Regions from separate parts of the Microbulbifer variabilis genome, predicted to be linked through region 2. Evidence: predicted binding sites of a transcription regulator. Region 2 holds the regulator's gene; each other region holds the start of a gene.

Region 1 (3,276 bases), 2.3 Mb from region 2:
CAAACCAAGCCAGGGAATTGCCATCAGGTTCAGCAGCATCCCGCCAGAGCTGTACCCAGAAAAATACACTACCGAGGGTAAAATCAAACCCAGCGCCACCAGCCATTGGCTGCGCAATAATTGTACAAAGGTGGAGAACCAGCGTAAAAACCAAGCTTCCACGTGCCTTTTCATCCCCACATGAGCACTCGCCTCACTTCCCTCCACACCGTTCTCCGTTGTCCTCTCTTGCCTAACAGAGCTACGCCCAGAAAACCCCAAGAGAAGCGCACCCACAGCGGCGAATGACAGCCAAAACCCGGCTCCGAAGAAAGCCAATGGCTGGATAATTAGCACTAATGCCAAAGCGAGAGAAAAAGCCAAGCCAGCGCCTACCCGTCGCCGCCAATGCCAAGCCAGCAGCAATACCCAGGTCATCACCAGGGCCCTTTGGGCGGAGAGAGGAGCGCCAGCCAACAAGGTATAGGTTAGAGTGCCAATAAGCGCCAACAACATCGGAATCCACCTGGGACAGGTCCCCATCAATACCCCGAGAGCCCTCGCCAATACCTGCCCCAACAGCAGTAAAAACCCAGCCACCATGCCCACATGCAGGCCCGATATTGCCAAAAGGTGTGCCGTCCCTGTCTGCTTTAACAGGTCACTGTCGGCACGGGAAAGGCCGCTGCGATCCCCTAGTAACAGTGCTGTAACCAGGGCGCTTTGGTTTATCGGTAGCCTTTGAAGCTTCTGCCTAAAAGCATCTCGCAGGGCGGATAGCCCCATGCCCTGGCTCAACCACTGTGGGTCACCATTTTGCGGGCGCACATACCCCGTTGCATAAACACCCCGCCGTAAGAGCCAGCCCTCATAGTCAAAGGTATGGGGATTTACACTACCGCGTGGACGCTTTAACCGCACCGGTAAATCCCAGTGGCTATTACCTCGCAGCAGCCTTTGCACCTCAACATCTGCGCGGTACCAGGTGAGATAAAGAAGGCTACCTGAATGAACTTCCCCCGGCCCCGGCTCCAGTATTCTCGCCTGGAAGCGTATATCCCGGGTAGCACCCCTCTGTAACGCTGGATTACTCCTGACCTCGGGGAGGGATACAACCTCAACCCTTAGGCGTTGATCAATGCCATGAGCCGATTCAGATAAACGCTGCTCAAGCGCGGCTTTATTGCTCGATAAAGCCCAGAGAGCACCGAGCAACGAGATGACAAGTAATAGGCAGAGAGCGCGTGTTTGAGGGAGGGAAACCAACAATAGGAAGGCAATAATATATAGCCACAGTACTCCCCCTATTTCTGGTAGAGACGGCAACAAACCAATGGCAGCAACTGATAGAGAGAAGACCCAAAGGGCCAGCGTAGGGCTCCATAGCCACAGAGTAGTCTTAGGGTCCCAATCCACATCCAGCCTGCACTTTTTTTGTACAGGATTTATGGTTCTCATCCTTGTCCGAAGCCCCGTGATAGCAATAGATCAGAAAATTTGACACCGCACACAAAACAGGCACCATAGAACCAAAAGATGACTATAACCGGCGCGCCATGCCGCATAGTGACTGCCTTAACTGCTATACATGGCACCCGCTGGTCATATTTTTTTAAGAAAAATGCCATGTTTAACATGTTTGTAATATTCAGGTCGCAGAATCCGCACCAAATCGAGGGGCAACCAACAGACTGAACGGAAGGCTTCCCCTCAACCCACAACCATAAACTGTGCGAGACGACTATGAATAAGACCGCTCTCTCTCTGGCCATTGTTGCCATGATCCCGACTCTGGCCAACGCCCAAGAAGAAGGCGATGTCCTCGACTTTTACGGCAAAGCCAATGTTACCTTCCAGTCTGCTGACGAAGGTGACGGCTCTGTAACCGATGTTCAAAGCAACGCTTCCCGCCTGGGCGTTAAGGGTGAGATCGCCCTGACCGACGGCATCAAGGGTATCTACCGTATGGAATACGAAGTAGATATGGACGGCGACGCTGATGACACTTTCTCTCAACGCAACATCTACGCTGGACTGGAAGGCGGCTTCGGTCAGGTAATCGCGGGTAAGTTCGACACCCCGTTGAAAGTTGCCCAGAAGAAAGTTGACCTGTTCAACGACCTGGAAGGCGATATTAAAAGCCTGATCACCAGCAGCGACAACCGCGAAGAAGACGCTCTGCAGTACACTACCCCGTCTTTCGCGGGCTTCAAAGCTTCTGCTGCTTATATCAGCAATAAAGATGAGGTAATTGGTTACGAGATCATTGGCCAAAATGATGATGGCAGTGACATCTTAGGCAAAGAAATCAAGCGCAATAACGGCATCTCCACTGCTATTGCTTACGATAACAACGGCGTTTACATGGCCTACGCTTTCGACCAAGACGTTGAAGGCCAGGACGTTGACGTTCAGCGCTTTGTAGCCCAGTACAACATCGGCCCTGTACAGGTTGGTGCCCTGTTTGAAGACCAGGAAAACGCTGACGGTGAAAACGCTGACGGCTGGATGAGCTCTGTAGCTTACAAAATCGAGCAGTGGACTCTGAAAGCTCAGTACGGTCAGTCTGACATTAAGAAAGAAGACGGCGAAACTTACAGCCTGGGTGTTGACTACAAGTTCAACAGCGCCGCTAAAGTATTCGGCTTCTACACCGACGAAACAGCTGATGGCGATTACGACCGCAGCTATGCCGGTATCGGTGCTGAATACAAGTTCTAAGAGCGCTTTTAACGACGATCATCCGAATTGGGAAGTGCTGTTTGACCGTCGTATGATTTAAGAGCTTGAATTAGGCGGCCTATGGTCGCCTTTTTTATTGGAAGTTCCAAAGCCGCAATGCGGCAGCTTATTAAATAACCAACTTATCCATAAAAAGATGAACTGGCATTGCCTGTAACTGTTGTTGATCAGCAAATAAAGCTAATATTTTCTCTGCTTGGCCTGAAGGGAAACGTGCAGCCAGATTGGAATGGAATTTCTTCAACAAAAGCGGTATCCCCTCTTTACGACGGCGACGATGACCAAGGGGGTATTCCACCACTACATTCTCTGTTGCCTTGCCCCCCTTAAAAAATACCTGCACACCATTCGCAATTGAACGCTTATCCGGATCAAGGTAATCCTTCGAATAGCAGCCATCCTCAACAACGGTAATTTTCCCGCGCAGCTCATCAATTTCCGGATGGGACTGATGGAATTCATCCTCATAAAAACTAGCCTGCAAATCCCCAAATAAAAGAGCCACAGCCACGATATATTGCAGGCAGTGATCGCGGTCCGCCGGATTGGAGAGGG
Region 2 (3,276 bases):
TTCAGTGTGCAGGTACTTGGTCAGAGCTGGCAGCTACCCCGCGCGGAGGAATGCCGCGCGCTCAATTTAAATCGCCACAGCCGCGCCCTGGTACGGGAGGTACTACTGATAGGGTGTGGCCAACCCTGGGTTTACGCGCGCAGTGTACTTCCCCTGCGCAGTTTGCAGGGCAAGTCCCGCAACTTACGCAGTCTCGACGACCGCCCTCTGGGGGAGCTGCTGTTCAGCGAACCAGGGATTCGCCGAGGCGAAATAGAGTTCAACCAATTGCGGCGCAACCCCGACTTGCAGGCTCAAGGACTCTGCGACGGCGGCGACAGTGCCTGGGGGCGCCGCTCAATTTTTTGGCTGCGGGGCAAACCCCTTTTGGTCGCAGAGGCCTTTCTATCGCAGTTCTGCCCCGATGACCCACCTGCAGTCCCCGCAAACCAATAACCAAATACAGGGAGATTAGCCACCGTGATTAGCCAACAAATCGCCGCGCGCTGGCCCGCCGCAATGCCCTACTGGCAATTGGCGCGTATGGATAGGCCCATTGGCTCCCTATTACTTTTGTGGCCCACTTGGGTCGCACTGTGGCTTGCGGCGGGGGGCTGGCCAGGGCTGCATCTATTTGCAGTGTTCACTTTGGGCGTCATCCTGATGCGTGCGGCCGGCTGCGCGATAAATGACTTCGCCGACCGCGAGATTGACGGCCATGTTAAGCGCACCGCCACGCGCCCCCTGGCCACCGGTAACGTTACTCCCAAGGCGGCTCTTGGCCTATTCGCCGGGCTCAGCTTCGCGGCTTTTTTGCTGGTGCTCACCACCAATCAGCTAACGATTTTATTGTCATTGCCAGCACTGGCATTGGCCTTCTGCTACCCCTTTGCCAAGCGGCACACTCACCTGCCTCAAGTCGTATTGGGCGCGGCCTTCAGTATGGGGATCCCCATGGCCTTCGCCGCAGTGACCGGCGAAGTGCCTCCCCAGGCCTGGCTTCTCTATGTCGCCAACCTGTTGTGGACCCTGTGTTATGACACTTTTTACGCCATGGTGGATCGGGATGACGACCTAAAAATCGGAGTTAAATCCACGGCAATTCTGTTCGGGGAAATGGACAGAGCCATGACTGCCACTCTGCAGCTTTTGGTTCTAATGGCACTGGTGTTGATCGGCCAGCGCTTCGGCCTCGGCGCCATTTACTACTTGGCAGTTACGGCTATAGCGGCGCTTTTCGCTTACCAGCAATGGCTGATTCGCAACCGCGATAGAGAGGCCTGCTTCAAGGCATTTCTCCACAACAACTGGGTAGGGTTGGTGTTTTTTGCCGGAATATTCCTGCATTACCTCTTCAATTGATCCAGGTCTGGGAGTTCAGGCATAACCGTCATATATTTGTCATATAAATCCCGTTTAATCCTCGGCCATAACCGGGAACTTCTGACAACAGAGCGGGTATGGCAGCCAAATGCACAGTAAAACGATCCTGATTGTCGACGACGAAGCCCCTGTACGCGATATGCTGCGGGTGGCTTTAGAAATGGCAGACTACCGTTGCCTGGAGGCGGAAAACGCCCAAGAGGCCCACGCCTTAGTCATCGATGAAAAGCCAGACCTTATTCTTCTCGATTGGATGCTACCCGATGTATCCGGAGTAGAGCTGGCCCGCCGACTTAAGCGCGATGAGCTGACCACCGCGGTGCCCATCATCATGCTCACCGCCAAAGGCGAAGAAGACAATAAAATCAAAGGGTTAGAGACGGGCGCCGACGACTATATCACCAAGCCCTTCTCCCCCCGCGAGCTGGTGGCGCGCCTCAAGGCGGTACTGCGCCGCGCCGGCCCGGCCACCCCCGAAGACCCCCTCAGCGCCGGCGATCTGGTACTGGACCCTCTAAGCCACAGGGTCACCATCAAGGGACAGCCGGTGGATATGGGGCCTACTGAATTTCGCCTGCTGACTTTCTTTCTCTCTCACCAGGAGCGCGCCTACACACGCACCCAGCTGCTGGATCACGTCTGGGGTGGCAATGTCTATGTGGAGGAGCGCACCGTCGACGTACACATCCGCCGCCTGCGCAAAGCTCTGGCACTTGACGGTCACGACCGTTATATCCAGACAGTGCGCGGCACCGGCTATCGATTTTCTGTGCAAACTGCCGAAAAAGTGTGACAATCTGCAAAGATCGGCACTGACTCCCGCGGTAACCATTGGTCACTCCCACAGAGGACCGGGTTTCTAAGATGTATTAAGTGCGGGGGTGGACATCAGCCCTCCCGACAACTGCCAGGTAACACGGCAAGGCTATGTTGGATCGCAGTATTGGCGAATTTTCGCGCTTCTTAATTATTGCTCTGGGCTGCTTGACCCTCGGCTTCACCACGTCCGAGTGGTCGCTCACCCTGATTTTAGGGCTGGCAGCCTACCTGCTCTCAGTGCTGTGGCAGCAGCACCGCTTCAATCGTTGGCTTGCCAATGGCCGCCGCGGCCCCGCTCCCACTGCTTTTGGTATCTGGGGTGAAATCTATGACGACTTCTACCGTATGCAACGCCGTCACCGCCGTGAGAAGCAAAAGCTGCATGTCATGTTACGCCGTGTTCAGGACAGCACCAGCGCCCTGCGCGAAGGCATTGTAGCCCTGGAAAATGGCGACCACCTGGCCTGGTGGAACCCCGCCGCCGGCGAGCTGCTCGGCCTGCAGTCCAGTGATCAGGGGCAGTCCCTGGTGAACTTTGTGCGTGACCCTGGCTTTGTCAGCTATATGCACAGCGAGGACAACAGCCCTCGCGAACCGCTGACCCTGCCAGCGCCGGGTAATGAAGCCCTGCATCTGCAACTGGAAGTGACCCGCTACGGCAAGGATGAAGCCCTGGTTATCGTTCGCGATATCACCCGCCTGCACAATCTCGAGCAGATGCGCCGCGATTTTGTCGCCAACGTTTCCCACGAGTTGCGCACTCCTCTTACCGTAATTGCCGGCTACCTGGAAACCCTACAGAACAGCGATATGGCCCCCCCTGCCTGGCGGCGCCCGCTGGTTCAGATGGAGGAGCAGGCGGCACGTATGACCACCTTGGTCAACGACTTGCTTCTTCTGGCACGCCTGGAAACGTCAGAGCGAAAAACGGGTGACGTCTCTGTAGATGTGCGCGAGTTGATGGAGCGAGTTGCCCGCGAAGCGCGCAGCTTTAGCGGCGACCGTCACCAGGTCAGCGTAGCGTGCGAAGGGGATTGCAGTATCCGCGGCGATGCCAGTGAGCTGCACAGTGCTTTCGCCAACCTGGCGCTCAAT
Region 3 (3,276 bases), 1.4 Mb from region 2:
AGCTGGCTCAATATATCGCCACGACTCTTGCCGAACAGTACCCCGGCAGTGAAGTCAAAGTGCGAGCCTATGAGGGGCTCGGCAAAGGAGCCATTGCCAGTGCTAAGCTCTAGCCCCTGTAAAAGCCACTAAAACCAACAATTCTCCATAGTCTCAAGAGACTTGATTTTGAATCTGATTCTTTTGCAAGAAGCGGACTTTATCAGCCCTGATATCGTCCGTCTCTCTGGCCGTAGGCTAGAACATATTGTCAATGTTCACCGGGCCAAGCCCGGTCGGCAACTGCGTGTGGGTCTGCTGGACGGAAATATCGGCTATGGGCAAATCACTACTCTCGCCGATCAGCAAGTAGAGCTCCGGGTGGAGCTAAGTAAAAACGCTCCACCACCTCCTCCCATCACCCTGATCCTGGCGCTGCCACGTCCCAAAATGCTGAAGCGCATTATCCAGCATGTCACCGCACTGGGAGTTAAAAAGCTGGTCTTGATCAATAGCTACCGGGTGGAAAAGTCTTATTGGCAAACCCCATGGCTAGAAGAGGAAAAGCTTTTTGAACAATGCCTGCTTGGGCTCGAGCAAGCCGTCGACACACAAATGCCAGAAATTCTATTGCGCAAACGCTTTAAACCTTTTGTGGAAGATGAGCTACCTGAGCTGTGTCAGGGCTCTCAAAAACTGGTTGCTCACCCGGTCGGTGGCACAGCTTGCCCAGTAGATATCGGAGAGGCCTGCACCCTGGCAATTGGCCCTGAAGGGGGGTTTATTGCCTACGAAGTTGAGAAGTTAAAAGAAGCTGGGTTTCACTCTGTACACCTGGGCCCACGAATTCTCCGAGTGGAAACAGCCCTACCAGTTCTGGTAAGCCGACTTTTCCCCTCCTATTAAGTGTAAGTCTCGAGTCGTGGTCACATGCCAATTTCACAGTGCATGTGACCCATACTTCTCATATTTATTTCACAAGCCATTAATATCGCTCTCCCCAAGCTTTCAAAAAGCTACGGCAATATGGTCTTGTTTACCGCAAATTGTCCTGGACTCAAATTTGAGACTTTTGCACGCTTCCTTCATGAATATTTCATCATTTTGTCACAATTAAGACATATTTTGCGGCCTCGTTTTACTTCCCTAGGCTCCGAGATCACATGTACCTTTTTCTTCAACGACTGTGCCGCTCATTAATACTATTAATACTGCTTGCTACTAACCTTCTAAGCCCTTTCGCCACCGCTGAACTTCCTCCTTTTCCTCCAGACAGCAATGGAAAGCTATTTAGCCTACATGGCTCCAATACTATTGGCGCACAACTGGCACCCAACTTGGTTCAAGACTATTTCACTGCGAAAGGGGCGAGTGACATTAGTGTCCAGCCACTAGACGCTCCCAACGAAATCCGTATTCAGGCAAAAGTTGGCAACAATTCTGTATTTGTCGATATTGCTGCACATGGTTCCAGTACGGGTTTTACTGGGTTAAAACTGGCAAAGGCCGATATCGCCATGGCTTCGCGCCCGATCAAAGACGGCGAGTTCACAGAGCTGAGCATGCTGGGCGATATGCGCAGCCGCAATGCGGAGCATGTCATTGCCATAGATGGACTGGCCATAATAGTGCATCCACGCAACCCACTTCACCAACTGACCTTACAGCAAATAAGTGCTATTTTTTCTGGTCAAATTAAAGACTGGTCGGAACTCGGTAAAGGCAAAGGGCGAATTAACGTTTATGCCCGAGACGACCAATCAGGCACCTGGGATACCTTTAACAGCCTGGTGCTTGGCAAGCGTTACGCTCTCACCAGCAGGGCCAAGCGCTTCGAGTCCAACGATCAACTTTCCGACCGTGTTACCTCTGACCCGCGCGGAATCGGTTTTGTTGGGCTAGCATCCATTCGTCAGGCAAAGGCTGTTGCCGTTTCTGACCAAAATACACTGCCGCAGGCTCCAGAGCACCTAACCATTGCTACGGAAGACTACCCACTGTCACGCCGCCTTTTCCTATACACTCCGATTTATTCCTCCAACTCTACAGCGAAAGAATTTCTGCGTTTTGTACAGAGTGAGCTGGGACAGGAACAGGTGAAATCCTCTGGATTCGTCGCGCAAACTCCCATCGGCTTTAAACCAGAGGATTCCCGGGAAGGACCAAGTGAATATTTGAAGCTTACCCGAAATGCTGAGCGACTCAGTATCAATTTTCGTTTCTCCGAGGGCAATGCTTCCCTGGATAACAAGGCTCAACAGGATATTGAAAGACTGGCAAAGTACATGGAAAAACCACAGAACCAAGGACGAAAACTATTACTTGTCGGGTTTGGCGATGAGAAAGTCAGCCCTGAACGTTCGGTTATCCTATCCAAACTTCGCGCAGTTACCGTACGTTCAGCTCTGCGCGATTATAAAATTAGTACCGCGCCAGTGCAGGGTTTTGGTGCTTACCTCCCAATCGCCTCGAATAACTCCAGCGCAAAAATTAAAAATCGTCGAGTTGAAGTTTGGCTACTCTAGCCATTAAAGTCCGGCCAGAGTCAGGGAAGAAGAAACGAATAAGGCTGGATAAATAGACATCTAAAGGGAGGCCACCGCGGTCTCCTTTTTTTACGACACAAATCATTGTATTTATTGAAAAATGAAAAATAGTTAAGGAGTAAAATTATTTTTTTAGAGGGAGCGGAGCTATCGTTCAAGGGTAACGATAAATTAGCAATAAAAAAGCCGCGTATAAACGCGGCTACAATGGTGGCATAAGCCACCAGGTCTCACAGAGAGGAACGCCAAAGAGCGCTCCGGGGAAAATTTCCCTTCAAAACAAGCGCGTTACCGCTTTCTTGTTCAAGGTGCGGCTGACGCAGCTGCACCCCATTAAGCTACGGCGCCTTCCGCCTCAGCTACTTTTTGCAAAGCCAGCTTCGGATCTACAAACTCATATCCCAGTACATCGGCAACTGCCTTGTAAGTCACCATACCGGCGTGAACATTCAGACCTTCCAGCAGGTTGGCATCATCCAGCAACGCCTGCTTAGCGCCTTTGTTTGCCAAGGCTACAGCGTAAGGCAGTGTAGCGTTGTTCAGAGCCATGGTGGAGGTACGCGCTACACCACCGGGCATGTTGGCCACACAGTAGTGCACTACACCATCGACAACGTAAGTGGGCTCTTGGTGAGTGGTCGCTTTGGAGGTTTCGAAACAGCCACCTTGGTCGATAGCTACATCCACTACCACTGCACCCTTCTTCATACGGCTGATGATATCGCGGGTCAGCAGCTTGGGAGCTGCGGCG

What was found. Region 2 encodes PhoB, which activates phosphate uptake and scavenging genes when phosphate is short. Its sites were predicted from a motif close to TGTCATAAANNTGTAACA; they were not measured.
Region 1: the regulator PhoB is predicted to act here: its motif matches at 1,580-1,597, upstream of MJO52_RS10065 (porin).
Region 3: the regulator PhoB is predicted to act here: its motif matches at 1,074-1,091, upstream of MJO52_RS05890 (substrate-binding domain-containing protein).

What each region holds. Positions count from the first base shown of each region.
Region 1 covers NZ_CP092418.1:2,254,791-2,258,066, reverse strand. The annotation lists gene MJO52_RS10070 (DNA internalization-related competence protein ComEC/Rec2) at 1-1,395, opposite strand, end outside; gene MJO52_RS10065 (porin) at 1,723-2,700, shown strand; gene MJO52_RS10060 (bifunctional 2-methylcitrate dehydratase/aconitate hydratase) at 2,831-3,276, opposite strand, start outside.
Region 2 covers NZ_CP092418.1:4,784,650-4,787,925, forward strand. The annotation lists gene MJO52_RS20950 (chorismate--pyruvate lyase family protein) at 1-435, shown strand, start outside; gene ubiA (4-hydroxybenzoate octaprenyltransferase) at 499-1,341, shown strand; gene phoB (phosphate regulon transcriptional regulator PhoB) at 1,451-2,155, shown strand; gene phoR (phosphate regulon sensor histidine kinase PhoR) at 2,290-3,276, shown strand, end outside.
Region 3 covers NZ_CP092418.1:1,333,969-1,337,244, reverse strand. The annotation lists gene MJO52_RS05900 (6-carboxytetrahydropterin synthase) at 1-113, shown strand, start outside; gene MJO52_RS05895 (16S rRNA (uracil(1498)-N(3))-methyltransferase) at 169-885, shown strand; gene MJO52_RS05890 (substrate-binding domain-containing protein) at 1,143-2,504, shown strand; gene ald (alanine dehydrogenase) at 2,859-3,276, opposite strand, start outside.